One region of the Streptococcus sp. 27098_8_91 genome, then DNA from elsewhere that is predicted to be linked to it. Evidence: predicted binding sites of a transcription regulator. Region 1 holds the regulator's gene; the other holds the start of a gene.
What was found. The regulator CtsR, encoded in region 1, represses protease genes until heat stress. The targets are predictions, from matches to a motif close to TTGGTCAAAAAAGGTCAAANA.
Positions count from the first base shown of each region.

Region 1 (7,639 bases):
AATCCAGTCATGACTTTCTGTGTTTTGTGTAAACTCCAGAATAAGAGGGACACTTGATAAAGCAATCAAATAGAGCCACTGGAAAAGACTGCGTCCCACAAAGAGGTCATTCCAAAGCAAACGCATAACTCCTTCAAAACCAATTTTACGAGCTTCTGCGTGAACATTTTTAAAGTTTGCGATAAATCGAGTGATTTTTTCAGTTATTTTTTTCATTTTCTTCTCCTAATCTGCTTGGTAAATGGCATCGATAGCTACTTTTGCTGCTTCATAATTTCCTAGATAGTCATCAGCTAGATAAACATGAGGGATAGTAGCCAGATATTGCTCCCTCATCATATCCAAATGCTGAGAAAAACTATGACGGATATGGTCTTCTGCCATGGTCATGTCTCGAAAACCATCATTAACATAAGAGCCAACAGGTTGCACAAAGAGGATTAAATCCCACTTTTCCTTGGCTAAGATGGAAACGAATAGATTATCAAATGTTTCTACGGACAAGTCCCCCTGCTCTTCAGTTTCCATGTAGTAATCGTAGTAGCCCTTGGTTACCAATGAGTTGGTGTCTGCAATGACCAAGCCTCGATTGGCATTGCTATCGATTAACTTGGAAGTTTGGTCATATTGGCCCAAAAGGAGGTAATAATAGTCTTTTGGAGTAAGCTCATCATCTCGAACATTATTTTTTATCTGATACTCACGAGCATACTCCAGACTGACTGGCGCGTCATAAAAGCGAGCTAAATCCTTGGCTAGAGTTGTTTTACCATTACTAGCACTTCCCATAATCAACACTTTTTTCGTAAACTGACGGCGGAAAGGTTGAGCGATATATTTCCAATATTTGCTTGGATTTTCACGAATCATGCTAGCCGAAATTCCAAATTTTCTTTCCTGCAAAACAGTCTCGAAACCACGTTCTGACAATTCTTGTTGGTATTCGGACTCTCCTACAAAAAAGATGAGCTCCTGACTAGTCTGGTCATAGGAAATGGCCTGCAACATCTGATCCAACCACTCCTGCCAGCCCATTGGATAGCGAGGGATATTAGTTTCGTCAAGTTTACAAACAGAGGTCAACTCATCATCTCGAAATGCTTCACGAATATAGCGAAACCTCTTTTGTAGTGTCAGTCCAACCTGTTCACCACGATCTCCCTTATAGCCTGAAACTACCACCCATACAGCATCGCATTGTCGTTTTGCTCTTTGGATTAAATCAATATGCCCCTGATGCAAGGGAGCAAAGGTTCCAAAAACCACCGCTATCTTTTTTTTCATGTCTTTTCAACCTTTTTATAACTTTTTATATTTTGCATTATACTATGTCTTGTTCTGTTTGTCAACACTTTTTTATTATTTTTTATAAAAACGTTGATACATGATAAGATTTTTTTACTTGATATGCAAAACCTGATCAGGAGAATTCTGTTTTGAAATCCTTAAACTAAATGCAAAATCCAAATCCTTATTTGAGTAACAACTTTCCAAAAAAAGAGGCTGAAACAATCTGTTCCAACCTTACATTTTTAAACAATTTCAAATTTTAATTGACCAGCTTTAACACCAATCTTCAGGGTCTTACCAGCTTCCAATTCACCTTTAAGGAGAAGCTCTGCAAGTTTGTCTTCCACTTCAGTTTGTAGGGTTCTACGAAGTGGACGAGCCCCCATCTCTGGATCATAGCCTTGCTGAGCTAGAAGTTTAAGGGCAGATGCTTGGAGTTTCAAGTCAATTCCTTTTTCTGCCAGGCTTGCAATCAATGGTTTGACCATAATCTTAACTACTTCCTGCATATCTTGACTTGACAAGCTATGGAAGACTACCTTCTCATCAATACGGTTGATAAACTCTGGACGATAAGCCTTTTTCAGCTCTTCAAACATACGTTTTTCCATATTTTCCTGGTCAAAACGAATGTCCTTAGCTCCAAAGCCGACTGTCTTATCGTCACGAAGGGCTGTCGCACCAAGGTTTGACGTCATGATGATAATGGTATTTGAAAAATCAACCTTACGGCCTTTACTGTCCGTCAAGACACCATCATCCAAAACCTGTAAGAGGACATTAAAGATGTCTGGGTGCGCCTTTTCTACCTCGTCAAAGAGAAGTACTGAGTACGGTTTATTGCGAACCTTCTCGGTCAACTCTCCACCTTCTTCGTAACCTACATAACCTGGAGGAGCTCCGTTGAGACGGCTAGCTGCAAATTTCTCCATGTACTCACTCATATCAAAGCGAATAAGGGCAGATTCGTCATCAAAGAGGACTTCTGCCAAGGCCTTGGCCAATTCAGTTTTACCAACACCAGTTGGCCCTAAGAACATAAAGGAACCAATTGGACGTTTGTTATTGCGAATACCTGATTGATTTCGGCGAATGGCACGACTGATACTAGATACAGCCTGTTCCTGTCCAATCACACGTTTATGCAGTTCAGCTTCAAGGTTGAGATACTTCTTGGCATCCGTTTGGGTTAATTTTTGCACAGGAATTCCTGATAAGCGACTCAAGGTGGTCAAAATATCAGATTCTTCTACTACATCTTTATAAACAGGTACTTCCTGCTCTTTTGCAATGAGCTGAGCTGCTTGCTTCCATTTTCCATCCATCAAGGCCTTATCAGCTGGTGTTAAACCTGACTCTTCTTGTTTAGCGTGTTTCGATTTATTTTGCACTGTTGCTGCCGCTTCATCCAAAAGATCGATTGCTGAGTCTGGCAAATGACGACTCGTCAAATAACGATGTGCCATTTTGACAGCTGTTTCGACTGCATCGTCTGTAATTTGGACATGGTGGTGTTTCTCATAAGTTGCTTTCAAGCCCTGCAAAATAGCCATACTATCTGCTAAACTTGGCTCCTCAATCATCACTTTAGCAAAACGACGAGAAAGGGCTGCGTCTTTTTCGATGTGCTTTTGATACTCTTCCTGAGTAGTCGCACCGACAGTTCTCAGAGTTCCACGTGCCAAGGCAGGTTTCAGGATATTGGCTGCATCCAAGGTCGAATCAATCCCACTTCCTGAACCCATAATGGTATGAAGCTCATCGATAAAGAGGATGACCTTGCCATCTTCCTCGATATCTTTGATGATATTGTTCATACGTTCTTCAAAGTCTCCACGGAAACGAGTTCCCGCAACCACATTCATCAAATCAAGCTCTAAAACTCGCATCTTAGCCATTTCATCAGGTACATCCCCGTTGGCAATACGTTGCGCAAGACCAAGTGCTAGAGCTGTTTTACCGACACCTGCATCTCCAACTAGGACTGGATTATTTTTTGTCTTACGGCTCAAGATTTGAATCATACGAGAGATTTCTTGGTCACGCCCGATGACTGGTTCCAATTTACCTGAGCGAGCTTGCTCTGTAAGATCATGCGTATAATCTTCCAAACCTCCACTTGGTGTCTGAGGCATGCCCATCATATTAGCCATAGAATTTTGCTTGTCCGCTACCGTACGATGGCGTTGACGAAGGGCCTTCAAATCATCTCTAGTCCAACCAGCACGCGCTTCAAGACTACGACGAAGTCCAGCAATCTTGACCTGATCCTTCTGATCTTCGTAAGAAAATCCCGCTTTTTCTAGAATACGAGTAGCCAAGGCATTGCCATCATGTAAGATAGCATAAAGCACGTGCTCTGTTCCTAAAACCTTGGCATGCACAACAGAAGCTACATGCTCTGCTTCCAACAACAATACCTTCAAACGGTGTGAAAAAGGCAACTCCTGATAATTTTCCTTATCGCTATACTTTGTTTCAGTCAGCTCTACGGCAACTTCCTCCAGACGATCAATCTCATATGGAAATTCGTTTAAAGTTGCCCCAGCTACACTATAACTATGATTGGCCATAGCAATCAATAGGTGCCAAGACTCTAGGTATTCTGCTCCAAAATGACTTGCGACCAGAAAGGCACTGTCTATACATTCTTTCAATGCTTTTGAATATTTCATTTAGTTCTATTTTCCTTTTCTATCTACCTCTTGTAATAACTGTCGGAGCATATTGGCACGGATAAGATTGGCATCCTCACCTAAAACCCGGTCTGTCGCCATCGCTAGTAATAGATTCATCTCCTGACGAGTCACTAAATCCTGTTCAAACAAGAGTCTTAAAACATCTTCAAAGATAACTAGGCTGACTTCTTCGCCCACCGAATACAGTAAATCGCGGAGCATTTCATGGTGGTTGGAGAATTCGATCCGTCCTATACGAATGTAGCCACCACCACCACGCTTACTTTCAACCAAGTATCCCCTGCTTTCTGTAAAACGAGTCTTAATCACATAGTTAATCTGACTAGGAACAACCTGGAAAGTATCTGCCAACTGACTCCGTTGCAACTCCACAATACCAGATTGATCTAAAATTGCCTTGATGTAGGCCTCAATATGATCTGATGTATTTTTAAGTCTCATAACAAACCCACCTCTCTTTAAACCTTGACTATCTTTGACTATTATACCGAAATTTTCTCATTTTTAAAAGAAAAAAGAGCTGGCAAAGTTCAACATCACCAACTCCCTATTTTTCTACTTATCTAAGCCTAATTCTGCAAAGATTTGACGTTTATAAGCAATTTTTTGGACTTCCTTGTCCTCGTCTTCAGACCAATCTAGTTTAATTTCTGAAACAATCTGCCCAGGGCGATTTTTCAAGATATAGATACGATCGCTAAGGTTAAGGGCCTCCTCGATACTATGCGTAATGATGAGTGTCGTCAGGCCTAGCTGTTTATGAATATCAAGATACCAGTCATGAAGCTCCATCTTAGTCATCTCATCCAAGGCACTAAAGGCCTCGTCGAGAAGAAAGAGTTTATGCCCAAATAGGTAAGTGCGAAGTAAGGCCACACGCTGGCGCATCCCGCCGCTAAGCTCATGAGGATACTTGTCCCGTACAGCCGTCAACTGAAAGGTAGCAAGGATTTCATCTGCACGGGCAATGGCTTCTGCCTTATCCACCTTTTGGATCAAGAGGGGCAAGATGATATTTCCTAGCACAGTCTTGTGCTCCAGGAGCAGATCCTTTTGTAGCATATAACTCACGCGCCCCTTAGGATTTTCTTCACCATCAAGGACAATTCGCCCTGACTGAACTTCTAAAATCCCAGCGATCAGATTAAAGAGGGTGGTCTTTCCTACACCACTTGGGCCTAGGATAGAAACCACTTCACCTGAAGTGACTTTCAGATTGATATCCTCTAAAATCCTCTCCTGACCATAGGCATAACTGACGTGTTCTAGTCTAATTTCTGTCATTATTTCACAAATTCATTAGTGAAGCCTTTGTCTGTCAAGTCTTCTTTAAGGATACCATTTTCTTTATCCCATTTGTAGAAGGCATTCCAGCGGTCAGCATCAAATTGTCCCCATTTGTCCTTGTCGCTTGCGTATTCTTTTGACAAGTATTTCTGAGATTCGATGACAAAGTCACGTTTATCCTTGAGTTCAGGTGCATTCTTGATGAGGATATCTGCAGCTTCTTCTGGGTGCTCCATGGCATATTGGTAGCCTTTTTTGATGGCTTGGATAACTTTACGAGCTTCTTCTTTATTGTCTTTCAGATAATCGTTGTTAGCGATGATAACTGGTGAGTAGTAGTCAAACTCTTTTACATAGTCTTTTAAGTACATGAAGTTGGCATCTACACCTTGAGATTTGGCAAGAATTCCATCCCAACCATAATAAATCCAAGCAGAGTCAAAAACGCCGTTGGCAATCGGTGTGATCGAGTTTGAGTCATTGTTTGGTACTTTTTCAACCTTCTCGAAGTCTCCACCTTGAGATTCTACCAAGGTTTTCAACATAGCAAGCTCAGTCGGGTCATTCCAGGTTCCGTATTTCTTACCAACTAAGTCTTTTGGACTGCTAACATTGTCAGACTTACGAGAGATGATTCCTGATGTATTGTGTTCAACTATAGCGGCAACGGCAGTGATTCCTGCCCCTTTTTCCAATTTCTTAGCCATGTAATCTTGGAAATAGATAGCAAATGGCGCCTTGCCATTGATAACTAAGTCTGACGAGCTTTCTTCAGGTGGCAATTTCAAATCAACATCCACTCCAGCTTCCTTGAAATAACCTTTTTCTTTAGCTACATAAAGCCCTGTATGGTTGGTATTTGGTGTCCAGTCTAGGATAAAATCAATTTTTTTGAGTTCTGCTTCTTTATTGTCCTTAGAAGCAGTTCCTTGACCACAAGCCACAAGCACGACAGCTACAAGAGCTGTTACAATCGTTAAAAACACTTTCCATGTTTTCTTCATTTTTATTTCCTCTTTTCTTTTTCTCAAACGTTATTGTTCTATGAACGTTTCCATTTAATCACATATTTTTCACTGACATCGACCAGCTTCATACCCAGAAGGCTGATAAGCGATACCAGAATAATAATCGCAAACATGGTATCATACTGAAACAGTTTTTTAGACTGAATCATGTAGACACCTAGTCCTTCAAAGCCTCCCAACCACTCAGATACCACTGTTGTGATAAAGGCGTAGGAGACACTCACCCTCAGTCCTGCATAAAAGTAAGGCAGGCTGACAGGGATTTTAAAATGCCAGAGAATTTGCCAAGGATTGGCTCGCATCAGACTAAACAAGGTCAGCATATCCTTGTCACAATGCCTAAATCCATCTAGAATACTGACGATAATAGGGAAGGTTGTCGTCAAGATAATCAAGACAATCTTGGGCAAGATTCCATAACCTAACCATAAAACCAGGATAGGGGCTATGGCAATGGTCGGTATGGTCTGGACAACCACCATCATAGGATAAATCAGATCATTGAGCCAGCCCAGACTATCCATAAGGACGGCCATGATACAGGCTATCAAGACACCTAACACTAGACCTAACAAGGCTACTTTCAAGGTTGCCCAACTATGGTACCAAAGAAATTCTCTGTCACGAACAAAAGACTTGAGGATTTCAAGTGGTGTCGGCAAGATAAACTTTGGTAGGAGTTTTAAGAAACCTGCCACCTGCCAAAGAGATAAGACACCCAAAAATCCTAGCAGACTAATATGCCGTCTCATGATACTTTTCAAGTTTCTCATCAATACTTAAAATCTCTCCTACATTTATTTTGACATTGGCAAAAACATTATCTGCCCCTTGACCTGCCACTTCTAAAGCTTCTTTGAGAATACGCATCAGTTCCTCAAAGTTTCCTTCTAGGACTGTTTCAAAAGGTGTCACCACCATGGACACTCCTTGAGCCTGCAGATAAGCAATAACTTGATCAATAAGGGCTATGCGGTCAATCCCTTGTGACAGGGGCAAGACTTGTAAAGCAATGCTTGCTTTCATAAAAACCTCCTTCTAAGTTACAGTTTTTCTTTGTAAAAAAAGAAAAACCTCTTTCATATATGAAAAAGGTGCAAAATTAGGCCAAGTATTCGTTCCCTACGCTGGCATTACCCAGATCAGGTGCGGTCGAAGTTTAACACTTCCTCTCAGACTGTACACAGACTCCCATATATTATATGGACATATGATAACGCAAAATAAACAAGATGTCAAGGAAACTGCTTACAGAAAAAGAGGCGGTTCTCCACCTCTCCCTCTAATCATTTATTCTCAGTTAATTCTTCCAATTAAAGCATAGGGGCGAATAAT
Region 1 is NZ_JAPVZN010000011.1:41,072-48,710, forward strand. It holds gene pnuC (nicotinamide riboside transporter PnuC) at 1-216, opposite strand, end outside; gene O3611_RS08885 (AAA family ATPase) at 226-1,284, opposite strand; gene O3611_RS08890 (ATP-dependent Clp protease ATP-binding subunit) at 1,533-3,965, opposite strand; gene O3611_RS08895 (CtsR family transcriptional regulator) at 3,972-4,430, opposite strand; gene O3611_RS08900 (ABC transporter ATP-binding protein) at 4,545-5,273, opposite strand; gene O3611_RS08905 (ABC transporter substrate-binding protein) at 5,273-6,280, opposite strand; gene O3611_RS08910 (ABC transporter permease) at 6,319-7,077, opposite strand; gene O3611_RS08915 (thiamine-binding protein) at 7,040-7,330, opposite strand; TPP riboswitch at 7,407-7,509, opposite strand; gene cls (cardiolipin synthase) at 7,618-7,639, opposite strand, start outside.

Region 2 (7,639 bases), on a different contig from region 1:
CCACCTTTAGTTACAAAGGATTTAGCTAATGACATTTTGCCAGTTACAGGGATTTTAAGAGCCTTGATGGACTGGACAAGTTGGTCGCGTTCCTTTTCTGTTAGTTGTTTGACTTTTTCAGGATATCCTTGGACAAAAAATTCTGCCAAGCGTTCAGGGAGCAAGGTTTTTAAGGCATTTTTCAAGGATTTTTCACGGTTCTCTTCTAAAAAGTCAACTAATTCTCTCTCAGAAAGTTGTGGCAAGACATCTAAAGAGAGAGTTTCCCCACCCTTGACAAAGCTAGACATGCGTAGTGCAGCAGGACCTGACAAACCAAAGTGGGTAAAGAGCAGGTCATGGGTGATGACGTGCTTGCCATAGCTTAGGGTTACATCGTCTAGGGAAATTCCCTGCAAGGCCTTATGCGGGAAATCAGTCAACAATGGACTTTCAGCAGCTTCGAGTTCGGTAATAGTGTGTTTGAAATGTCGGGCGATTTCATGACCAAAACCAGTAGAGCCAGTAGAAGGATAGGATTTTCCACCTGTTGTGACAATGAGTTTATCACAAGTAAAGGTTTGGTCTGCTGACTTGAGGACAAACTGGTCGTCAATCTTTTTAACAGAAACAATCTCTGTTTGAGTGGCAACTTGCCCACCTAGCTCAGTGATTTTCTTTTCCAAAGCTTCGATAATGGTCCGAGATTTGTCGCTGGCTGGAAAGACGCGGCCATGGTCTTCGACCTTGAGTTTTACGCCATTTTTAGTAAAAAAGTTGATGATATCATGGTTATCAAACTGGGAAAAGACACTGTATAGAAAGCGACCATTCCCAGGGATGCCAGCTAATAGGTCATCTAGAGTTCCATTGTTGGTCACGTTACAGCGACCACCACCAGTACCAGCTAATTTTTTTCCGAGTTTTCGATTCTTTTCAGTGAGAAGTGTTTTCTGCCCATAAAAGCTACTGGAAATGGTAGCCATCATACCAGCAGGGCCTCCCCCGATTACAATAGTGTCAAAATGTTTCATAAAAGTATTGTACCATAAAAAAACAAGAGATGATAAGTCATCTCCTGTTTGATTTATTAGTCAATTTCATATCCCATGAGGAGTCCACCTTCTTCTGCATAAAAACTGCAGAGCCCAGAGGTTGGGATAATCTTAATTTCAGCCTGTGGGAATTTTTCACGTAAGAGTTCTGAGAGTTGTTGGCAGAATTTATCATTACTGCGGTGAGCCATGACGATACTCCCACCAGCGTAACCAGCCTTGATTAACTCTTCATAAGCAGCTTGGAGGGACTTCTTAGCACCACGGGCTTTTTGGAGGAGTTCCAAGGTTCCAGTTTCACTTGCTTCCCCGACCATACGAATATTAAGGAGCCCAACAACTGTACCGATTAGCTTACTCAAGCGACCATTCTTAACGAGGTTATCAACCTTAGCGAGGACGAATAGTAACTTAGTTTTTTCTTGGTAGGCAGTAATAGCTTTAACCACTTCTTCAAAAGAAAGTCCTTGGTCAATCAAATCATTGATTTTCTCTACGATTAGATCAACTTCCCCACCAGCAGATAAACTATCAATGACATGAATCTGAGTATCAGGATGTTCTTCGAGATAGAGATTCTTAGCTAATTGAGCGCTGTTTTGACTACCAGAAAGAGTTCCGGTAATGGTCACTACAAAAATATGGTTTGCACCTTCGAATGCTCGCAAGTAATCATCAGGGCTAGGACAAGCTGATTTTGAAGCTTCAGAAGTTGCATACATGGTTTCCATCATTTTGTCAATATCAAGACTAGCATCGTCAATAAAGACTTGATCAGCTACTTGAATGGTTAAGGGAACACTGATGAATTCAGTATCAATTGCTGGATTTGCCAGTTGACGATAATCACAACCAGAGTCAGCTACAATCTTCCAAGTCATAGAAATTCTCCATCTTTATCACTTATACATTGACAAAGGTTCTGTCTTTTTTTACAATTATATCATGAAAAATCTTAAAACAAAAGTCTCGTCACTCTGTTGTCACAAGTAGAAAGGAAGTGTTATGGCCGAACGAAGAATTTCTGAAAATTCACTTGAAAATCTCAGAAAATCAAACAAAGAATCCAATTTACTGACCAGAGAAGCTATCGAAACAGCTCTTTTGCAACTTTTGGAGAAAAAGGAGTTGACAAAGATTAGCATTTCCGAATTGGTAAAACGAGCTGGTGTTTCTCGTGCCGCCTTTTATCGAAACTATGACTCCAAAGAAGAGATTTTAGAAAGCGTCTTTAAACGCAGTGTCCATAATATCATGGAGCAGCTCAGTCATTATGATGTCAAAACAGATCTCTATCTGGTTTGGGTTCATCTCTTTCGTGAAGCCAGAAAAGAAGCCAAGGTTATTCAGCTTGCCTTGGACTACCACTTGGAAAAAATCTTTGTGCAAGCCATGCAAGAGTTTTTAGAAAAATACTATGGAAAATCAAAAGGAGTCAGCTCTTACCTGCATTCTTTTTGGAGTTCTGCCATCGTATCAGTTTTGCTTAAATGGATCAAGGATGGAATGAAGGTTCCTGCTGAAAAAATCGCAGATTTACGCCTACCATTTTTCAAAAAATAGATCAGAAGGAGAGAAGTTATGACAGAAAAAAGACTGGCTTGGGATGAGTATTTTGCTGCTCAAGCCTTATTGATTGCCAATCGTTCAACCTGTAAACGCGCCAAGGTAGGAGCTGTTTTAGTCAAGGATAATAAGGTTATTTCAACAGGTTATAATGGCTCTGTATCAGGAACGGAGCATTGTATTGACCATGACTGTTTGGTGATTGAGGGCCACTGTGTCCGCACTCTTCATGCTGAGGTTAATGCTATTTTACAAGGAGCCGAACGTGGCGTTCCAAAAGGATTTACAGCTTACGTTACTCATTTTCCTTGTCTCAACTGCACCAAGCAATTGCTTCAGGTAGGATGTGAGCGTGTCGTTTATATTAACCAGTACCGTATGGACGACTACGCCCAGTATCTCTATCGTGAAAAAGGGACCGAGTTGACCCATTTACCACTTGAGACAGTACAAGCAGCTCTTCAAGAAGCTAACTTGATTTAAAAATTAAAAAAAAAGATGGTTTAGAAGGATTTTTAAACCATTTTTTGATATAATAAGAAGAATAAATTGAAAGAAGGAATTCAGAAAATGGGAAAACTTGAAGTCATTAATCATCCACTCATTCAACACAAATTGTCAATCTTGCGTCGTACAGACACTTCTACAAAAGCTTTTCGTGAGTTAGTAGATGAAATTGCTATGTTGATGGGATATGAAGTACTTCGTGATCTTCCGCTTGAAGACGTTGAAATCGAAACACCTATCACAAAAACAGTTCAAAAACAATTGGCTGGTAAAAAATTGGCAATTGTTCCAATCTTGCGTGCAGGTATTGGGATGGTCGATGGGCTATTGAGCTTGGTTCCAGCAGCCAAAGTTGGACATATTGGTATGTACCGTGACGAAGAAACTCTTCAACCAGTAGAATACTTGGTAAAATTACCTGAAGATATCGACCAACGTCAAATTTTTGTGGTTGACCCTATGCTTGCAACAGGTGGTTCTGCAATCTTGGCTGTTGATTCCCTCAAAAAACGTGGAGCATCAAACATCAAATTTGTCTGCCTTGTATCTGCTCCAGAAGGTGTAAAAGCTCTTCAAGAAGCTCACCCAGATGTAGAAATCTTTACAGCAGCTTTGGATGAACGTTTGAACGAACATGGCTATATCGTTCCAGGTCTTGGTGACGCAGGAGACCGCTTGTTCGGTACTAAATAAGATTCTAAGCATAAACTAAAACTGTTCATTGGTTTTAGTCTCGAAAGGAGGTTGAATTTTTGTGTCTGTTTTTAGGATAGAGCAAAGATTTGACCTTTTTTGACCAAAAAGATATAATAGACCTGTATTGAGTCGTTTGACTAAGAAAAATTGAAATCAGAAGGAGAACTGAATGATTCCTGTAGTTATTGAACAAACAAGTCGTGGAGAACGTTCATATGACATTTACTCACGTCTTTTAAAAGATCGTATCATCATGTTGACTGGACCAGTCGAAGACAATATGGCCAACTCAGTTATCGCCCAATTGCTTTTCTTGGATGCCCAAGATAGTACAAAAGATATTTACCTTTATGTGAATACTCCAGGTGGTTCTGTATCAGCTGGTTTGGCAATCGTTGATACTATGAACTTTATCAAGGCAGATGTCCAAACCATTGTTATGGGGATGGCTGCTTCAATGGGAACAATTATTGCCTCAAGTGGAGCAAAGGGCAAACGTTTCATGCTTCCGAATGCAGAATACATGATTCACCAACCGATGGGTGGTACAGGTGGTGGTACACAGCAAACAGATATGGCCATTGCTGCTGAACACTTGCTTAAAACTCGTAAGACTTTGGAGCAAATTCTTGCAGATAATTCTGGTAAATCAGTTGAGCAAATCCATGCAGATGCTGAACGTGATTACTGGATGAGCGCTCAAGAAACACTTGAATATGGTTTCATTGATGAAATCATGGCTAATAATTCTTTGAATTAATCTTTTGAAGCAAACTCGACTGAGTTTGCTTTTTTTGATATAATAGTAAGAAGATTGTTAGAAGGAAGTTGTAATATGTTTCAAAAAGAGAATCGGTCTGGTCTGATTATCTACCTATACTATAATCGTGATGCAAAAAAACTCGATCATTATGGTGATATTTGTTACCACTCTAAAAAACACCGTTATCTGCAACTGTATGTCCCAACAGAAGAAGTGGAAGAACTGGTTAGCCGTTTAGGAAAAGAGAGATTTATCAAAAAAGTGCGACGATGTCATATCCAAGAATTGGAAACTCCCTTTGTTGGTAGTCTCTATAGAAATAGCGAAAACGTTATCATGTAAAAATTAAGATAAATGTGTTGACAATTTTCAGATAATTCGGTATATTCTTAACATGCTATTTATTTAAGAAATAAGGAGACAAAAAAGATGAAGAAAAAATTTGCCTTATCACTTGTAGCTCTTGCAAGTGTAGCTGTTTTAGCAGCTTGTGGAGAAGTGAAGACAGGAGCTTCAAATTCAACTGGTAACCCAGTGGATGAGAAAGTTGTTAAAATCGGTTTCAACTTTGAAGAAACTGGTGCTGTAGCATCTTACGGTACATCTGAGCAAAAGGGTGCTCAACTTGCAGTTGATGAAATCAACGCAGCAGGTGGTATCGATGGAAAACAAATCGAAGTAGTAGACAAAGATAACAAATCTGAAACTGCTGAAGCTGCTTCTGTTTCAACAAACCTTGTTACTCAATCTAAAGTAGCAGCAATCGTAGGACCTGCAACTTCAGGTGCAACTGCAGCAGCAGTAGCAAATGCTACACAAGCTGGGGTTCCATTGATTTCTCCAAGTGCTACTCAAGATGGTTTGACAAAAGGTCAAGATTTCCTTTTCATCGGAACATTCCAAGATAGCTTCCAAGGGAAAATTATTTCTAACTATGTTACAAACAAGTTGAACGCTAAGAAAGTTGTCTTGTATACTGATAACTCAAGCGACTACGCTAAAGGAATTGCAAAATCATTCCGTGATTCATTCTCAGGCGAAATCGTAGCAGATGAAACGTTTGTATCAGGTGACACTGACTTCCAAGCAGCTTTGACAAAAATCAAAGATAAAGACTTTGATGCAATCGTATTGCCAGGTTACTACACAGAAGCTGGTAAGATTGTAAACCAAGCTCGTGGTATGGGAATTGATAAACCAATCATTGGTGGTGATGGATTCAACGGTGCAGAGTTTGTTCAACAAGCAACAGCCGAACGCGCATCAAATATCTACTTCATCTCAGGATTCTCAACTACTGTTGATGTATCAGATAAAGCAAAAGCCTTCCTTGAAGCTTACCGTGCAAAATACAACGAAGATCCTTCAACATTTGCAGCTCTTGCTTATGACTCAGTTTACCTTGTAGCTAACGCAGCAAAAGGTGCGAAAACTTCAGTTGATATCAAGAACAATCTTGCTAAAACACAAAACTTTGAAGGTGTTACAGGTCAAACAAGCTTTGATGCAGATCACAACACTGTGAAAACAGCCTTCATGATGACCATGAATAATGGTAAAGTAGAAGCGGCAGAAGTCGTAAAACCATAATTATAGATACAGGAAATGGGGAATGAGCTTTTACTCACTCCCTGTTTCGGTGTTTATGAAAGGATTATTTTTTTATAAAAATCCTAAAAAATAAAACTTAGAAAGAGTGAACCATATGCTTCAACAACTTGTCAATGGTCTAATCTTGGGGAGTGTCTATGCGCTGCTAGCCCTAGGTTATACTATGGTTTATGGAATTATCAAGCTCATTAACTTTGCCCACGGTGATATTTATATGATGGGTGCTTTCATGGGTTATTTCTTGATTAATTCCTTGCAATTAAATTTCTTTGTTGCCTTGATCTTATCGATGATCGGAACGGCAATTCTCGGTGTTATCATTGAGTTTCTTGCTTATCGTCCATTACGTCATTCAACTCGTATTTCTGTATTGATTACAGCCATCGGGGTTTCCTTCTTACTGGAGTATGGGATGGTCTATCTGGTAGGCGCCAATACACGTGCCTTCCCTCAAGCAATCCAAACAGTTCGTTATGACTTGGGACCAATTAGTTTAACAAATATTCAATTGTTGATTTTGACTGTCTCACTTGTTTTGATGGTTCTTCTACAACTCATCGTACAAAAAACCAAGATGGGGAAAGCCATGCGTGCTGTTTCTGTAGATAGTGATGCTGCTCAGCTGATGGGGATTAACGTGAACCGTACAATCAGTTTTACCTTTGCATTGGGCTCAGCTCTAGCTGGTGCAGCGGGTGTCTTGATTGCACTTTACTATAACTCTCTTGAACCATTGATGGGAATGACTCCAGGTATTAAATCATTTGTGGCTGCCGTTCTTGGTGGTATCGGAATCATCCCTGGTGCAGCTCTGGGTGGCTTTGTTATTGGTCTTTTGGAGACATTTGCTACCGCCTTCGGAATGTCAGATTTCCGTGATGCCATCGTGTATGGAATCTTGCTCTTAATCTTGATTGTTCGCCCAGCTGGTATCCTCGGTAAGAATGTGAAAGAGAAGGTGTAAACAATGAAAGAAAATTTAAAAGTTAATATTCTATGGTTATTCCTTTTGTTGCTTGGATATGGTTTAATTAGCCTATTGGTTTCAGTAGGAGTCTTGAACCTTTTCCATATTCAGATTATTGAACAAATCGGTATCAATATTATTCTAGCAGTAGGTCTTAACCTAATCGTTGGGTTCTCTGGTCAGTTTTCACTTGGACATGCTGGATTTATGGCTATTGGTGCCTATGCAGCAGCTATTATTGGTTCTAAAACTCCAACCTATGGTGCATTCTTTGGAGCTATGTTGCTCGGTGCTATCATTGCTGGTTTGGTTGCCTTGATCGTTGGAATTCCAACCCTACGTTTGAAGGGTGACTACCTTGCAGTTGCAACTTTAGGGGTTGCTGAAATTATCCGTATTTTCATTATTAATGGTGGAAGCCTTACAAACGGTGCTGCTGGTATTTTGGGGATTCCTAACTTTACAACCTGGCAAATGGTATATTTCTTTGCTGTG
Region 2 is NZ_JAPVZN010000001.1:283,919-291,557, reverse strand. It holds gene O3611_RS01385 (NAD(P)/FAD-dependent oxidoreductase) at 1-1,013, opposite strand, end outside; gene O3611_RS01380 (DegV family protein) at 1,070-1,915, opposite strand; gene O3611_RS01375 (TetR/AcrR family transcriptional regulator) at 2,040-2,597, shown strand; gene O3611_RS01370 (deaminase) at 2,616-3,083, shown strand; gene upp (uracil phosphoribosyltransferase) at 3,171-3,800, shown strand; gene clpP (ATP-dependent Clp protease proteolytic subunit ClpP) at 3,973-4,563, shown strand; gene O3611_RS01355 (YlbG family protein) at 4,639-4,908, shown strand; gene O3611_RS01350 (ABC transporter substrate-binding protein) at 4,996-6,156, shown strand; gene O3611_RS01345 (branched-chain amino acid ABC transporter permease) at 6,272-7,141, shown strand; gene O3611_RS01340 (branched-chain amino acid ABC transporter permease) at 7,145-7,639, shown strand, end outside.
Region 2: a site for CtsR is predicted at 3,887-3,907, ahead of clpP (ATP-dependent Clp protease proteolytic subunit ClpP). Genes of this name have one in related genera too.